DNA from 3 places in the Streptomyces sp. NPDC127595 genome. Region 3 is predicted to be linked to each of the others. Evidence: riboswitches for the same ligand, from Rfam matches in the RefSeq annotation. Region 3 holds a riboswitch; each other region holds the start of a gene.
The links. Region 3 has a riboswitch for thiamine pyrophosphate ahead of thiC (phosphomethylpyrimidine synthase ThiC). Riboswitches for the same ligand answer to the same signal wherever they lie in the genome.
Positions count from the first base shown of each region.

Region 1: it holds a riboswitch for thiamine pyrophosphate, as region 3 does, so the genes downstream of both, thiO (glycine oxidase ThiO) here and thiC (phosphomethylpyrimidine synthase ThiC) in region 3, are expected to answer to the same signal.
Region 2: it holds a riboswitch for thiamine pyrophosphate, as region 3 does, so the genes downstream of both, ACFVKT_RS14670 (thiamine ABC transporter substrate binding subunit) here and thiC (phosphomethylpyrimidine synthase ThiC) in region 3, are expected to answer to the same signal.

Region 1 covers NZ_JBHXWK010000013.1:164,372-170,033, reverse strand. The annotation lists gene pknB (Stk1 family PASTA domain-containing Ser/Thr kinase) at 1-834, opposite strand, end outside; gene ACFVKT_RS33500 (thiazole synthase) at 1,094-1,888, opposite strand; gene thiS (sulfur carrier protein ThiS) at 1,892-2,104, opposite strand; gene thiO (glycine oxidase ThiO) at 2,101-3,288, opposite strand; TPP riboswitch at 3,285-3,399, opposite strand; gene ACFVKT_RS33485 (hypothetical protein) at 3,452-3,850, shown strand; gene ACFVKT_RS33480 (NAD(P)/FAD-dependent oxidoreductase) at 3,946-5,115, shown strand; gene ACFVKT_RS33475 (Rv2175c family DNA-binding protein) at 5,381-5,662, shown strand, end outside.
Region 2 covers NZ_JBHXWK010000004.1:109,240-114,901, reverse strand. The annotation lists gene ACFVKT_RS14690 (phosphatidate cytidylyltransferase) at 1-589, shown strand, start outside; gene ACFVKT_RS14685 (nuclear transport factor 2 family protein) at 693-1,112, opposite strand; gene ACFVKT_RS14680 (MarR family winged helix-turn-helix transcriptional regulator) at 1,177-1,659, shown strand; gene rlmN (23S rRNA (adenine(2503)-C(2))-methyltransferase RlmN) at 1,717-2,823, shown strand; TPP riboswitch at 2,858-2,976, shown strand; gene ACFVKT_RS14670 (thiamine ABC transporter substrate binding subunit) at 3,056-4,135, shown strand; gene ACFVKT_RS14665 (ABC transporter permease) at 4,111-5,662, shown strand, end outside.
Region 3 covers NZ_JBHXWK010000003.1:425,759-431,420, reverse strand. The annotation lists gene ACFVKT_RS12960 (metallophosphoesterase) at 1-935, shown strand, start outside; gene ACFVKT_RS12955 (hypothetical protein) at 1,118-1,984, shown strand; gene thiC (phosphomethylpyrimidine synthase ThiC) at 2,260-4,083, opposite strand; TPP riboswitch at 4,076-4,232, opposite strand; gene ACFVKT_RS12945 (YibE/F family protein) at 4,304-5,662, shown strand, end outside.

The DNA.
Region 1 (5,662 bases), on a different contig from region 3:
GGCCCGCGCCTCCAGCACCTGACCGAGCAGCGCCACCGCGTCGTACGGGCGGACCTCGGGGTTGCGGGCGGTCGCCGAGGTGACCAGCTCGTCGAGCTGGTACGCCAGCCCCGGTACGGCGGCCGACGGCGGCGGTACGTCCGCGTGGAGGTGCTGGTAGAAGACCTGGGCGGGGGAGTCCCCGGCGTGCGGCTTGCCGCCGGTCAGCATCTCGTAGAGGACGATTCCGCACGCGTACACGTCGACGCGGGCGTCGGCGGTGCCGTGCTCGATCTGCTCGGGGGCGAGATACGAGACCGTGCCGAGGACCGCGCCCGTCGTGTTGGTGACGGTGTCCACGGCCCGTACGAGCCCGAAGTCCGCCACCTTGACCCGGCCGTCGTCCCCTATGAGGACGTTCTCCGGCTTCATGTCGCGGTGCACGAAACCGGCGCGGTGAGCCGCGCCGAGCGCGGCGAGCACCGGCTCCAGGATGTCGAGCGCGGCCCTCGGCTGGAGGGCCCCGCGCTCGCGCAGGACGTCGCGCAGGGTGCACCCTGCGACGTACTCCATGGCCAGATAGACGTACGACCCGTGCGCCCCCTGGTCGAAGACCTGCACCACATTGGGGTGCGCGAGCCGGGCCACTGACTTGGCCTCGCGGATGAACCGCTCGACGAACGAGCCGTCCGCCGCCAGGGCCGGGTGCATCACCTTGAGGGCGAGCACACGGTCGAGGCGGGTGTCCAGGGCCCGGTAGACCGTGGCCATCCCGCCGACCGCGATCCGCGCGTCCACGCGATAGCGGCCGTCGAGCAGCTGCCCGACAAGCGGGTCCTGAAGGGTCGTATCCACGCAGGTGAGTCTACGAGCCACCACTGTCACCCCCACCCGTTCAGCCGATACCGGGTCTGGACTGAAGCCGACCTGTGACGCACACCGCACGTCCACGAGGGCACGCGGCAGCCGCCGAGGGCGGGGTGTCGCACAGCCCGCGAGACACCGGCGGCCGCCGACGGAGGGGACCCCCACGGGAGAACGCACACCTTCCAACGGGGTGGAAACGGGCGGTGCGCGGGCGGGGAAGTCCTGAAGCAGCAACCACGGACGGCAGTCAGAAGGCAGGCCGCTCCGGATCCAGCCGAGCGAGCCCCTCCGCAGGGGAAGACGCCTCGGCGAAGTGCCGCCGAGGAATCCGCCCCGCCCGGTAGGCGAGCCGCCCCGCCTCCACCGCATGCCGCATGCCCTCGGCCATGAGCACGGGCTCCTTGGCCCGGGTCACGGCGGAGGCGAGCATCACCCCCGCACACCCCAGCTCCATCGCGAGCGCGGCATCGGACGCCGTACCGGCCCCCGCGTCCAGAATCACCGGCACGCGCGCGTGCTCCACGATCAGCTGGAAGTTGTGCGGGTTCCGGATCCCGAGCCCGGACCCGATCGGCGACCCCAGTGGCATGATCGCGGCGCACCCGACGTCTTCGAGTTTCCGCGCGAGCACAGGGTCGTCGTTCGTGTACGGCAGCACGGTGAACCCGTCGTCCACCAGCGTCTCCGCCGCGTCGAGCAGCTCGATCGGATCGGGCAGCAGCGTGCGCTCGTCGGCGATGACCTCCAGCTTGATCACGTCGGTGCCCAGCGCCTCGCGCGCGAGGCGGGCGGTCAGTACGGCCTCGCCCGCGGTGAAGCAGCCCGCCGTGTTCGGCAGCACCCGGATGCCGAGCCGGTCGAGGACGGACAGCACCGAACCGTGCACGTAAGCGTTTACGCGCCGCATCGCGACCGTCGTCAGCTCCGTGCCGGAGGCGACGAGCGAGCGCTCCAGGACATCGAGGCTGGGCGCACCCCCCGTACCCATGATCAGACGGGACGAGAAGGACGTACCACCGAGGACGAAGGGATCGTCGGCCATGGGTCAGCCTCCTTGGACGGCGGTGAGGACTTCGACGCGGTCTCCCTCGGAGAGGGAGGTGGAGGACCACTGTCCGCGCGGGACGACGGTTTCGTTGAGCGCGGCGGCGACTCCGGACGGGGCCGGGGTGAGCGCCGCGACGAGGGTGTCGAGAGCGGTGCCGGCGGCGATCCGCTGCCGCTCTCCGTTGACGAAGACGCTGACGAGGATGCTCATGCGGGCTGCTCCGTGCGGGCCGGGCTGAAGCGCTTGGGGGAGAAGGGGCGTGCGACGTCCGGGAGTTCACCGGTGGTCAGGACGTGCGCCATCGCGTCACCGGTGACGGGGGTCAGCAGGACGCCGTTGCGGTAGTGCCCGGTCGCCAGGAGGAGCCCGTCGAGCTCGGTCGGACCGAGCAGCGGCGCGTTGTCGGGCGAGGCGGGGCGCAGTCCGGCGCGCGTCTCGGTGAGCGGCAGCTCGGTGATCCCGGGGACCAGCTCATGGGCGTCGCGCAGCAGCTCGTACACGCCGCCCGCGGTCACCGTCGTGTCCCAGCCCAGCTCCTCGCTGGTCGCGCCGACGACGAGCTCGCCGTTCTCGCGCGGCACCAGGTAGACGTGGCTGCCGCGGACGACGGCACGCACGGTGCGGCTGAGGAAGGGCGCGTACGGCCGGGGCACGGTCAGCCGCAGCACCTGCCCCTTCACGGGGCGCACGGGTGGCAGCACGGCCTCGGGAACGCCCGCGAGGCGTCCGCTGAGGCTGCCCGCGGCGAGGACCAGCTGCCCGGCCGACAGCTTGGTGCCGTCCGCGGTGACGACTCCCTGGGCCCGGTTCCGTACCACGCCCAGGCGCTCGGCCCACGTCCGGCGGAACACCACTCCGGCCCGCTCGCACGCCGTGACCAGGGCCTTCGCGAGCCGGCGCGGATCGACCTGGTGGTCGCCGTCGACCCGCAGCCCGCCCCGCACGCCGGGCGCGAGCATCGGCTCCAGGCGGCGGCACTCACGGCCGCTGAGCCACTCCGAGTCGAGCCCCGACTGACGTTGCAGGGTGTGCAGTTCGCGAAGGTGGGCGCGGTCGTCGGCGTCCAGTGCGACGGCCAGGGTGCCGCAGCGGCGGTAGCCGAGGTCCTGCCCCGTCGCCTCGGTGAGCTCGGCGACGAAGTCCGGGTAGCGGTGCGCGGAGTCGAGGTTGAGGCTCAGCAGGGTCTGCTCGCCGTAGTGCAGCTCTGTGACGGCGGCGAGCATGCCGGCCGCGACCTGCGCGGCACCGCCGCCGGGCTCCGGGTCCACCACCGTGGTCGTCAGCCCGCGCTGCGCGGCCCGCCAGGCCGTCACCAGCCCGATGATTCCGCCCCCGATGACCAGGACATCTGTGGTGCCTGAAGTGTGGGATGTGTCTGATGGCGTACGCGACATGGGCGTCCAGCTCCTCCCTTCGCCGGCATGACCCGGATCAGGTTCGTACGGTCGGAGGCCGTTCCAGCCTCCCTCTCAGCCCGGTGCGTCCGGACTCCCGCGAGTGCTTTACGTTGGCCAGCCTAGCTCGCTGCCGTATGTCTCAGTAAGGGAGCCTCCGTCCATGGCCCGTTCGCTCGACGGTCTCGTCCTGTCCCCGGTCGCCGACCAGGCGCCGGGTCAGGTGGGTACCCGCACCCGTTTCACGTACCACGAGCAGGACGGCGAGATCTGGGCCGAGTACGCGGGCGGCGACGTCGTACGCGGCCATCTCCTGGGTACCCGCGAGGGTGACCGCCTCGACTTCCGGTACGTACAGCTGAAGCGCGACGGCAGCACCTCCTCGGGGCACTGCGTGTCCCGCGTGACGGAGCTGCCCGACGGGCGCGTGCGCCTGGAGGAGACCTGGGAGTGGGAGTCACAGCGGGGCAGCGGGACCAGCGTCGTGGAGGAGGTCGCGCCGGGTGACGCGGAGCAGGTCAGGACGGGCGGTGTGGAGCAGGTCACTGAGCACGCCACCTGACTGACGAATTGTCAGCTGTCTATGGTGATCAGGTGACCGAGAAGACGCAGGTTCAGGAGCGGACGGTACGGCAGGTCGTCGTCGTGGGCGCGGGCATGGCGGGCGTACAGACCGCGGTCGCCCTGCGGGAACAGGGCTTCACCGGCGGCGTGACGCTGATCGGGGCGGAGCCGCACCAGCCGTACGACCGGCCACCGCTGTCCAAGGCCGTACTGCTCGGCAAGGCCGAGGGCTCCGCCTTCGACCTCGACTTCGAGGCACTGGGCATCGACCTGCGGCTCGGGCGCGAGGCGCTCGGCGTACGCCCCGGGGACCACGAACTGGACACGGCCGCGGGGCCGGTGCCGTACGACGCCCTGGTCATCGCGACGGGCGCGGAACCGATCCGGCTGCCGGGCGCGGAGGGCGTGCCCGGGGTTCATCTGCTGCGCACCCTGGACGACGCCGAACGGCTGCGTCCCGTGCTCGCCCAGCAGCACGACATCGTGGTGGTGGGGGCGGGCTGGATCGGCGCCGAGTTCGCCACCGCGGCGCGTGAGGCGGGGTGCGTGGTGACCGTCATCGAGGCGGCCGACCGGCCGCTCGCCGGGGCGCTGCCCGCCGAGGTGGCCGCCCCGATGGCCGCCTGGTACGCGGACAGCGGGGCCACATTGCGCACCCACGCGCGCGTGGAGCGCGTCGAGCCCGGCGCGGTGGTGCTGGACGACGGCTCCCGGGTGCCCGCGGGCGCCGTGGTCGTCGGCATCGGAGCGCGCCCCGCCACCGCCTGGCTCAGCGGCTCCGGCATCGAGCTCGGCGCCCACCGCGAGGTCGTGGCCGACGACCATCTGCGCACCTCGGTGCCGGACGTCTACGCGGTCGGCGACTGCGCCTCCTTCCCTTCGGGAAGGTACGAGGACCGCCTTCTGGTCCACCACTGGGACAACGCCCTCCAGGGCCCGCGCACGGTGGCGGCGAACATCATCGGCGAGTCCCCAATGGCGTACGACCCCGTCCCGTACTTCTGGTCCGAGCAGTTCGGCCGCTTCGTCCAGTACGTCGGCCACCACGCCCCCGCGGACACCACCGTCTGGCGCGGTGACCCGTCCGGCGCCGCCTGGACGGTCTGCTGGCTGCACGACGGCCGCCTGGTCGCCCTCCTCGCGGTCGGCCGGCCGAGGGACCTGGCCCAGGGCCGGAAACTCATCGAGGCGGGCACTCCGATGGACCCGGAGCTGCTGTCGGACCCTTCGCGGCCGCTGAAGACGGCGACGCTGACGCCTTAGGCGGGGCTGGTTCGCCGTGGGCGGAACCGGCGCCGGGAACCGCTGCCTGGCGGGCGGTCCGCCGTGCGGTGACCTGGTCGTGACGGGCGGTCCGGCCATGCGGTGACCGGGTTCTGACGGGCGATCCCGCCGCGCGGTGACCCGGTTCTGACAGGCGGTCCGGCCGTGCGGTGACCCGGTCCTGGCGGGCGGTCCGGCCGTGCCATGACCCGATCCTGACGGGACTCGGCTACCGAGTGTCAGTCCGGGATGGCAGGCTTGTCCTGTGACCGAGATTGACGCAAAGATCGATGCTCTCGTCCCCGCCTGGCTCACCCTCCCCGACATCGCCGAGCAGTTCGGTGTCGAGGTGACGCGCGTCCGGCAGTTGGTCAGGGAGGGCCAGCTGATCGCCGTACGCCGTGGTGAGAACCGCGCACTGCACGTCCCCGCCGCTTTCATCGACGGGGCCGAGCAGAAGGTCGTCAAGGGCCTGACAGGCACCCTGACGCTCCTGCGGGACGACGGTTTCTCCGACGAAGAGATGCTCGAGTGGCTCTTCACCCCC
Region 2 (5,662 bases), on a different contig from region 3:
CGTCCGGGGCGCCGAGGGCGCGTGGGTGGCGATGGCACTCACCGCGCTGGCCGTCCTGGTCTGGCGTATGACGGAGCCCCCCGAGGGCTACCTGAGAGACGTCACGGCCGGCGTCTTCGCCGCCTTCTACATCCCGTTCCTGGCCACGTTCGTCGCGCTGATGCTCGCGGCCGACGACGGCTCACGGCGGGTGCTCACGTTCCTGCTGCTCGCCGTGGTCAGTGACACGGGCGCGTACGCGATCGGCTGGCGCTTCGGCAAGCACAAGCTGGCGCCGCGCATCAGCCCCGGCAAGACCCGCGAGGGCCTGGTCGGCGCGGTCACCTTCGCGATGGCCGCGGGTGCGCTGTGCATGGAGTTCCTGATCGACGACGGCACGTGGTGGCAGGGCCTGCTTCTGGGCCTCGCGGTCGCGGCCAGCGCCACGCTCGGCGACCTAGGCGAGTCCATGATCAAGCGGGACCTGGGCATCAAGGACATGGGCACGCTGCTGCCGGGGCACGGCGGAATCATGGACCGGCTGGACTCGCTGCTGCCCACGGCTCCGGTGGTGTGGTTGCTGCTGGTGATCTTCGTCGGGTCCGGTTGAGCCCTGCTCAAGCGAGGCTGACCTGTTGTTTTGTACATGAGGGGCTCGTCGTCCACTGGGCGGCGAGCCCCTCTGTTTGTGCAGCGGCGGCGACCGTGGGCCTTCAGGTGGGGCCGAGGCGCTCGTAGCAGTCGTAGTTCCGCTGTCCGGCGATCTTCCCGTCGCGGAAGTCCAGGAAGGTCGCGATGTGGGCCCGAATCGTGTAACCGGCGGGCAGTTCCCCCAAGGGCACTGCAAGCGTGCCGGTCCACACCACCTCGAGGGCCACCTGGCCACCGGCGGCGACCGCGTTGATCACCTCGAACTTCTGCTCGCTGAGGCGCTTCCGGCCGGCTTCCGCCGCCGTGGTCAGCTCGCCCACGCTCCGGCTCGCGCCGTCAGGGAAGAGAACGTTGGGCAGTTCGTGGTGGACCGCGTCCTCGTGGAAGAAGGCGGCGAGCTCCGGGCCGGCGGCGAATCGCGAAACCGCTTCGTGGTAGCGGATGGCCGTGTCGATGTCGGGGTGCTGTTGGAAAGGAGGCATAAAAACAACGCTAGTTGCACAAGCATGATTGCACAACCTTGGTTGTCGAATGCAGGATGTCCTCATGCAGCAACCCGTCGCACCGCAGGACCTGGACACCGGCACGCTCGCGCTCTTCGTCGGCTCCGCCGCCGCTGACCGTATCCAGCAGCAACTCGACGGCCAGGGCTTCGGTGACCTGCGCATCTCCCACGGTTACGTCTTCCAGCACCTCATCGAGGGGCAGCCGACGGTCGGTGAACTGGCCGCCAAGCTCGAGATGACCCAGCAGGGCGCCTCCAAAGCCGTGGCCGACCTCGAACGCCTTGGCTACACCGAACGCGTCCCCGACCCCCGCGACGCCCGCATCCGTCGCATTCGCCTGACCGGCCGGGGCCGCTCGGCGGTGGACGCAGCCCGGCGTGCGCGGAGGGTTCAGGACCGGCGCCTGGCCGAGCGGGTCGGTGAGCAGCGACTGGCCGAGCTCCGGGCGGTGCTTGCTGAACTGCTCGACGAACTGGGCGGCACGGAAGCGGTGCGGCGCCGAGCCGTCAGAGCCCCCCGCTGAGTGCGCGTGACTCGGGCCGCAGGTCACATGAATTTGATCTGCGACACTGGTACGGCCATGCCTAAGCCCGGAGAACTCACATTCGTCGCCCCGCGCGGAGCCAAGAAGCCGCCGCGGCATCTTGCTGATCTCACGCCCGCTGAGCGTAAAGAAGCGGTTGCTGCGATCGGCGAGAAGCCGTTTCGTGCCAAGCAGCTGTCGCAGCACTACTTCGCGCGGTACGCGCACGACCCCGCGGAGTGGACGGACATCCCGGCCGCCTCGCGCGGGAAGCTTCAGGAGGCGTTGCTTCCCGAGCTGATGACGGTCGTGCGGCATCTGTCGACCGACCAGGAGACCACTCGCAAGACCTTGTGGCGGCTCTTCGACGGCACGCTCGTCGAGTCCGTGCTGATGCGGTACCCGGACCGGGTGACCATGTGCATCAGCTCGCAGGCCGGGTGCGGGATGAACTGTCCGTTCTGCGCGACCGGACAGGCCGGGCTCGACCGCAACCTCTCCACCGGCGAGATCGTGCACCAGATCGTCGATGGCATGCGGGCGCTTCGGGACGGCGAGATCCCGGGTGGTCCGTCGCGGCTCAGCAACATCGTCTTCATGGGGATGGGCGAGCCGCTGGCCAACTACAAGAGGGTGGTCGGGGCGATCCGCGCGCTGACCGACCCCGAGCCCGACGGGCTCGGCCTCTCGCAGCGGGGCATCACCGTGTCGACCGTCGGGCTCGTCCCGGCGATCAACCGGTTCTCCGACGAGGGCTTCAAGTGCCGCCTCGCCATCTCCCTGCACGCGCCCGACGACGAGCTGCGCGACACCCTCGTACCCGTGAACACGCGGTGGCAGGTGCGGGAGGTGCTCGACGCCGGCTGGGAGTACGCGGCCAAGTCGGGGCGCCGGCTCTCCATCGAGTACGCGCTGATCAGGGACATCAACGACCAGGCGTGGCGTGGTGACCGGCTCGGGCGGATGCTCAAGGGCAAGCCCGTGCATGTCAATCTCATCCCGCTGAACCCGACGCCGGGTTCGAAGTGGACCGCCTCGCGGCCCGTGGACGAGAAGGCGTTCGTCGAGGCGATCGCGGCCCACGGGGTGCCGGTCACCGTTCGCGACACCCGTGGTCAGGAGATCGACGGGGCGTGCGGACAGCTCGCGGCCACCGAGCGGTAACCTGACTGGGAACAACCGCACAATCCACATCTTCATATTCCGACAGGGGAGCGCCACAGCGCTGAGAGTGCGGTAGCCGGGTCACCGGCGGGCCGCAGACCCTCAGAACCTTGCCCAGGTCATTCTGGGTAGGAAGTTCGGTCAATACTCAAGCTGTTGCGCCCTGCCCGGGGACCCTCAGGGGTTCCCGGGCAGGGCCGCGTCTCTTCCTGGTCATCCCAGGAGGAATTCAGTGAGCAAGAAGAAGACGATCACGGCCGTCGTGGTCGGTCTGGGGCTCGTCACGCTCTCCGCGTGCGGCTCGTCCGACAGCGGGAGCAGTGACGCTGACTCCAAGGCCGTGACCCTCGTCAGCCATGACTCCTTCGCCTACTCCAAGGACGTGCTGAGCGCCTTCGAGAAGGAGTCCGGGTACACGGTCAAGGTCCTCAAGGACGGCGACGCGGGGCAGGCCGTCAACAAGGCGATCCTCACCAAGGACAACCCGCAGGGCGACGTCTTCTTCGGCGTCGACAACACCCTGCTGTCCCGCGCGCTCGACAACGGGCTCTTCCAGTCGTACGACGCCAAGGGCTCGGACCAGATCCTCCCGGAGTACCGGGTCGACGAGGGCAAGCACCGGGTGACGCCCATCGACACCGGCGACATCTGCGTCAACTACGACAAGGCCTACTTCAGCGAGCACAAGCTGACGCCGCCGCAGTCCTTCGACGACCTGATCAAGCCCGAGTACAAGAACCTGCTCGTCACCGAGAACGCCTCCACCTCCTCGCCGGGCCTCGGCTTCCTGCTCGGGACGGCCGCGAAGTACGGCGACGACGGGTGGCAGGACTACTGGACGAAGCTCAAGGCCAACGGCGTCGAGGTCGTCGACGGCTGGGAGCAGGCGTACAACGAGGACTTCTCCGGGTCCGCGGGCGGCAAGAAGGCCAAGGCGGACCGGCCGCTCGTCGTCTCGTACGCCTCCTCGCCGCCTGCCGAGGTCATCTACGCCGACCCGAAGCCGACGACGGCCCCGACCGGCGTCGCGACCGGCACCTGCTTCCGGCAGGTCGAGTACGCGGGGCTGCTGAGCAACGCGAAGAACACCAAGGGCGGCGAGGCGCTCATCGACTTCCTGATCACCAAGAGGTTCCAGGACGACATGCCGCTGAACATGTTCGTCTACCCGGTGGTGGAGGGCGCGAAGGTGCCGGCCGAGTTCACGGAGTTCGGGCCGCAGGCCAAGGACCCCGAGACCATGGCCCCCAGCAAGATCGCCGAGAACCGTGACCAGTGGGTCAAGTCGTGGACCTCACTCGTACTGAAGTGACGCCCCGGGAGCGTAGCGGCTCCCGCAGGCAGTCCCGTCGGGGAAGCGCGGCGCGGCTCGGGCTCATGGCCCTGCCCGTCGCGTTCTTCGGCGTCTTCTTCGCCTACCCCGTGGCGGCGATCGTGGCCCGCGGCCTCAAGGCCAACGGGGTCTGGCAGCTCGGGCGGATCGGGGATGTCCTCGCGCAGTCCGACATCCGGCACGTGCTGTGGTTCACCACCTGGCAGGCGCTCGCCTCGACCGCGCTCACGCTGCTGATCGCACTCCCCGGCGCGTATGTCTTCGCGCGCTTCGATTTCAGGGGCAAGCAAGTGCTCCGGGCGGTGGTGACCGTGCCGTTCGTACTGCCGACGGTCGTCGTCGGCACGGCGTTCCTGGCGCTGGTCGGCCGGGGCGGGCTTCTGGACGAGCTGTGGGGCGTACGGCTGGACACCACTGTCTGGGCGATCCTGCTCGCGCATGTCTTCTTCAACTACGCGGTCGTCGTCCGGACGGTCGGCGGGCTCTGGTCGCAGCTCGACCCGCGTCAGGAGGAGACCGCCCGGATGCTCGGCGCCTCCCGGTTCGCAGCCTGGCGGAAGGTGACGCTGCCGGCCCTGAGCCCGGCCGTGGCCGCCGCCGCGCTGATGGTGTTCCTCTTCACCTTCACCTCCTTCGGTGTGGTGCAGATCCTCGGCGGCCCCACCTTCTCAACCCTCGAAGTCGAGATCTACCGGCAGACCTCGGAGATCTTCGACCTCTCCACGGCCGCGGTGCTGACGATCATCCAGTTCGTGGCGGTCGGCGCGATTCTCGCCGTGCACGCCTGGACCGTACGGCGCCGGGAGACCGCCCTGCGGCTGGTGGCCCCGGAGACGACCGCACGCCGGCCGCGTGGGGCCGGGCAGTGGGCGCTGCTGGCGGGGGTCCTCGCGACCATTGCCGTGCTGCTGGTGCTGCCGCTCGCCGTCCTGGTCCAACGGTCCCTGGACGCGCCCGACTTCGGGTACTACAGGGCACTGACGTCCGACGACAGCGGCATCTTCCTCGTCCCGCCGATCGAGGCGATCGGCAACTCGCTGCAGTACGCATTCGCCGCCACCGCCATCGCCGTACTGATCGGCGGTCTGGCGGCCGCGGCCCTCACCCGGCGTGCGGGCCGTCTCGTACGGGGCTTCGACGCGCTGCTGATGCTGCCACTGGGGGTGTCGGCGGTGACTGTCGGGTTCGGGTTCCTGATCGCGCTGGACGAGCCGCCGCTGAACCTCAGAAGCAGTTGGATCCTGGTGCCGCTCGCGCAGGCACTGGTCGGTGTCCCCTTCGTCGTACGGACGATGCTGCCCGTGCTCCGGGCGGTGGACGGGCGGCTGCGGGAGGCCGCCGCGGTGCTCGGGGCGTCGCCGTGGCGGGTGTGGCGCGAGGTCGATCTGCCGATGGTGCGGCGGGCGCTGCTGGTCGCGGCCGGCTTCGCCTTCGCGGTGTCCCTTGGCGAGTTCGGGGCGACCGTCTTCATCGCACGGCCCGACAACCCGACGCTGCCGGTCGCCG
Region 3 (5,662 bases):
GGCCCGGCGAGGAACCCGAGGGGTACACGCCGACCCGGCGCGATCTCCCCGTCATCAACCGCAGTGACACGGTTGAGGTCGCTGTTGACGCCGCCGCTTCGGAGGGCGCCGACGGACCGGGGCCGCTGTATGTCGTAGGCGATGTGCACGGCTACCTCGACCAGCTCGTCGCCGCGCTCCAGGAGCAGGGCCTCATCGACGCCGCCGGGAACTGGTCGGCGGGAACCGCCCGCCTGTGGTTCCTCGGCGACTTCACCGACCGCGGCCCGGACGGCATCGGCGTGATCGACCTCGTGATGCGGCTGTCCGCCGAGGCCGCCGCAGCCGGCGGCTACTGCAAGGCGCTCATGGGCAACCACGAGCTGCTCCTCCTCGGCGCCAGGCGCTTCGCGGACACCCCCGTCAACTCCGGCGCGGGCACCGCCACCTTCCAGGCCGCCTGGCTGCTCAACGGCGGCCAGAAGACCGACATGGACCGTCTCCAGGACCACCATCTGCAGTGGATGGCCCGACTCGACGCCATGGAGCAGGTCGACGGACACCTCCTGGTGCACTCCGACACCACCGCCTATCTCGACTACGGCGACTCGATCGAGGCGGTCAACGACACCATCCGCGAAACCCTCACCCGCAACGACGCGGACGAGTGCTGGGACCTGTTCCGCAAGTTCACCAAGCGCTTCGCCTTCCGCGACGACGGCGGCGCCGAGGCCGTGCGCTCCCTGCTGGACATGTACGGCGGCTCGCGCATCGTCCATGGCCACAGCCCCATCCCGTACCTCCTGGGCGATGTGGGCTCGGAGGACGGCGAGGACAGTGCCGGCCCGCTGGTCGAAGGACCGCATCTCTACGCCGAAGGACTGGCCATCGCGATGGACGGTGGCGTGACCATGGCCGGAAAACTGCTGGTCCAGCAACTGCCACTGGACAGCTGAGGGTTCATCGGGCAGGTCTCGTCCTGCTAAAGACCGCGCTGGCCAGGGGGCAATTTCTGGAAACCCCCTGTCACGGCGTGCCATCACCGCTCTACCATCGGACTATCCGTAGCAGGCTCCCCTCCGTTTCTGCCCAACGGCTCGTCAGCGTGCGAGCCATCAGCCCTACGGAGCATCGGGGGATGCAGATGAACAGCGTTCCGCAGCACCTGCTGAGCGAGGACCGCCAGGACTACGAGCGGATCCTCGATGAGGCGCTGCGCTCCGCACCACACCGCCCGGAACTCGCCGCTGTCGGCCAGCGGCTCAATCCGGAACAACTGCGCACCATGGCGCTCAACGCCACAGCGCTCATCACGGTGGCGGCGGCAACCGAGTACCAGCACTACGTGAAGGTCCGTGAGGAACTGCGTCAGCCGGCGCCGACCACCCCACCCGTCCGCAAGGAAGCCGGTTCCGCCGAACCGGGTTCGAGCGCGATGGGGCTCGCCGCCACCGTGGGGGAGGTCACCGAGACAGCCGGAGCGGGCGCCGTCGCCATCGTCGCGGTACTCGCCCCCGTCCTCGCCGGGACGGCCGCGGCGATATTCCTGCTCGTGGGGTACATCCTGAAAATGATCGACCCCGAGCCGGCGTTCGCCAAGACCCTCCTGACCACCGGGTGGGTCTTCGGCGCGGTCACGGCGGCCGCGATTCTGGTCGCCGCGGTCGGCCTCCTGCTCACCGCACTGCGCAACGGCTCGTCCTCGCTCCTGGCAGGAGCACGCGGCGAGCTCGACGAAGAGGTCGCCCGGGCCAGGGAAGCCTGGCGCGAGGCCCTTCTGGAGCGCGGCATCATGCCGTTCCTCCGGGAGGCTCTCGCGGACCCGGGCTCGGCAGCATTCGGCCGTCCGTCGCCGACACCGACGAGCCGCATGCCGCAACTGGGCTACAACCGGCCGGGGTTCAGCAGCCCCGACGGCGGCCCGGCAGCGGGCCCGCGCCCGAGCTACTCAAGCCCGGACTTCTCCAGCCCGGACTTCGGGGGGCCCGAACACCAGCCGGAGTAGGACCCGGCCGGCCGACCGTCGGGGAGTATCCCGTGCCGGGGAACCGGGCCCGCGCCACATAGGCACGGGCCCCGTCTCCGGTCGGCTGCGTACGTTTCTCACGCGCGCGTTAGTCCGCATCCGTTCGCCTGAGTACGCCCCACGCGGCGGCCTCGGCCTCAGGCGAGGCCCAGCTGCCGTACCGCGGTCACCCGGGCCGGGCAGCTGGGGCAACAGGCGACCGCGCAGTGCGCCGGGCCGGTCCCCACAGCTCCGGCGCACTGCCCGCGTTCCCGTCAGTCGGCCAAGGGCAGATACACCCGGTTGCCGCTCGCCGCGAACTCCTTCGACTTCTGCAGCATTCCCTCGGCGACCTCCTCGGCGGAGGCCCCCGCAGCCGCCGTACCGCCGAACTGCTCCGTGATGCTGTGGCTGATCTTCATGGAGCAGAACTTCGGCCCGCACATGGAGCAGAAGTGGGCCGTCTTGGCGGGCTCGGCCGGGAGTGTCTCGTCGTGGAACTCCCGTGCCGTGTCCGGGTCGAGGGCCAGATTGAACTGGTCCTCCCAGCGGAACTCGAAGCGGGCGTCGGACAGCGCGTCGTCCCATACCTGCGCACCTGGGTGCCCCTTGGCGAGGTCGGCTGCGTGGGCGGCGATCTTGTAGGTGATGACGCCCGTCTTGACGTCGTCACGGTTGGGCAGGCCCAAGTGCTCCTTGGGCGTGACATAGCAGAGCATGGCCGTGCCCCACCAGGCGATCATCGCGGCACCGATGCCGGAGGTGATGTGGTCGTACGCCGGCGCGACGTCCGTCGTCAGCGGACCGAGCGTATAGAACGGAGCTTCATCACAGATCTCCTGCTGAAGGTCGATGTTCTCCTTGATCTTGTGCATCGGGACATGTCCCGGGCCTTCGATCATGGTCTGAACATTGAAACGCTTCGCGATCGTGTTGAGTTCCCCGAGCGTCCTCAACTCCGCGAACTGCGCCGCGTCGTTGGCGTCCGCGATCGACCCCGGCCGCAGCCCGTCACCGAGTGAGTACGTGACGTCGTACGCCGCGAGGATCTCGCACAGCTCCTCGAAGTTCTCGTAGAGGAAACTCTCCTGGTGGTGGGCCAGGCACCACGCCGCCATGATCGAGCCGCCGCGCGAGACGATGCCGGTCTTGCGGTTCGCGGTGAGCGGTACGTAGGGCAGGCGCACGCCCGCGTGGACCGTCATGTAGTCCACGCCCTGCTCGGCCTGCTCGATGACCGTGTCCTTGTAGATCTCCCAGGTCAGCTCCTCGGCGCGGCCGTCCACCTTCTCCAACGCCTGGTAGAGCGGCACGGTGCCGATCGGTACGGGGGAGTTGCGCAGGACCCACTCGCGGGTGGTGTGGATGTTGCGGCCGGTGGACAGGTCCATGACCGTATCCGCGCCCCACTTCGTGGCCCAGGTCATTTTGTCCACCTCCTCCTCGATGGAGGAGGTCACCGCGGAGTTGCCGATGTTCGCGTTGACCTTCACCAGGAACCGCTTGCCGATGATCATCGGCTCGATCTCCGGGTGGTTGATGTTCACCGGCAGCACCGCGCGGCCCGCGGCGATCTCCTCGCGTACGACCTCGGCGGCGACGTTCTCGCGCACCGCCACGAACTCCATCTCGGGCGTGATCTCGCCGCGCCGGGCGTACGCGAGCTGCGTGACGGCCTGTCCGGAGCGGCCCCGGCGCGGCTGGCGCGGCCGCCCCGGGAAGACCGCGTCGAGGTTACGGAGGCCCCCGCGCGGTGAGGTGTGCTTGATCCCGTCGTCCTCGGGACGGACCGGGCGGCCCGCGTACTCCTCGGTGTCACCGCGGGCGATGATCCAGTGCTCGCGCAGCGGTGCCAGACCCCTGCGTACATCGGTGTCGACGGTCGGATCGGTGTACGGACCGGAGGTGTCGTACAGCGTGACGGACTGGCCGTTGGTGAGGTGTACCTGACGGACCGGCACCCGCAGATCGGGGCGCGAACCCTCGACGTACGCCTTGTGCCAGCCGATGGACTGCCCAGCTCCGTCGTTCTGGGACGGGGATGGGGCCCCGTCCGTCTGGCTGGAGACAGGCGTGCCTACTACGTCCTTGTTGGTCATGAGACCTACTCCCTACGCCGGCATTACCCGGTAACAGGTTCGGCGGTCGACGCAGCGGATTCCGTCTGCCGATGTTTCATGTGAAACATCGCTAAGACGAAGGTCAGCGCCCTCTCAGCCCGGTGCTCCGAGCTCCCGCGTGTGCAAAGGTGCCTCCACGCTAGCGTCACATCGGGCGCGCTGAACAGTGGGCCCCTTCCGTTCTTGCGATGATCGGTCGGTGACCACGATGCAGCAGCCCCCTATTCCGCCGTCCGAGTCACCGCACGGACATGGCCCCGGCGACGGCCACGGGCACGGCCCGGGCGGCGGCAGAGGCCCCGGCGACGGCCATGGGCCGGGCGGTGGGCAGGGGCCCGGTGGCGTCCATGGGCCAGGCGGTGGGCAGGGGTCCGGTGGCGGCCAAGGGTCCGGTGGCGGCCAAGGACTGGGCGGCGGCCATGGGCCCGGTGGTGGACAGGGGCCCGGTGGTGGACAGGGGCCGGGCGACAGCCACGGCCATTCGCACAGTCACAGCCATGGCCCCGCCGCCCCCGTCTCCAAGCATCTGCGCAAGGTCATCGGCGCGGTACTGATCCCCTTCGCCGCCGCGGTCGTCGTGGGGCTCGTGGTGCTCTGGCCGGGCGGCGCCCCGGGGCACGAGCGCACCGGCGTCGGTTTCGACCGGCAGACCCAGCAGGCGACGGTCACCAAGATCGACCAGGTGGACTGCGATTCCGTGAACGCCTCGGGGGAGACCCCGACCGGCGACACCTCCACCGCCGAGGGCTCCTCGGCACAGCAGCAGGCGACGGGCGACTGCAAGAAGGCGACGATCCGGGTCGACACCGGCAGCGACAAGGGCCGTACGTTCACCGAGATCGTCCAGCCTGATCAGTCACGCCAGTTGCACCAGGGCGAGAAGGTCGTCGTCGCGTACGAACCCTCCGCGCCGAAGGACCTGCAGTACTCGGTCAGCGATGTGAACCGCAGGATCCCGATGGCGGTGCTCGCCGGGATCTTCGCGCTGATCGTCGTGGGGGTCGGCCGGCTGCGCGGTGTCATGGCGCTGGTCGCACTGGCCGTCAGCTTCATGATCCTGACGTTCTTCATCCTGCCCGCCATCCTGCAAGGCTCGAACCCGCTGGTCGTGGCGGTCGTCGGGGCCAGCGCCATCATGCTGATCGCCCTCTACATGTGCCATGGCCTCTCGGCGCGGACCTCGGTGGCGGTGATCGGCACCCTGCTCTCGCTGCTGCTGATCGGTTTGCTGGGCTCCGTGTTCATCGACTGGGCCGCGCTGACCGGCAACACGGACGACAACACCGGCCTGATCCACGGCCTGTATCCGTCCATCGACATGAGCGGTCTGCTGCTCGCCGGCGTCATCATCGGTTCGCTCGGTGTGCTCGACGACGTGACGGTGACGCAGACCTCCGCGGTCTGGGAGCTGCACGAGGCGAATCCGGCGATGGGCTGGCGGGGGCTGTACCGCGCGGGCATCCGCATCGGCCGCGACCACATCGCCTCGGTCGTCAACACGCTCGTCCTGGCTTACGCGGGTGCGGCGCTGCCCCTCCTGCTGCTCTTCTCGATCGCG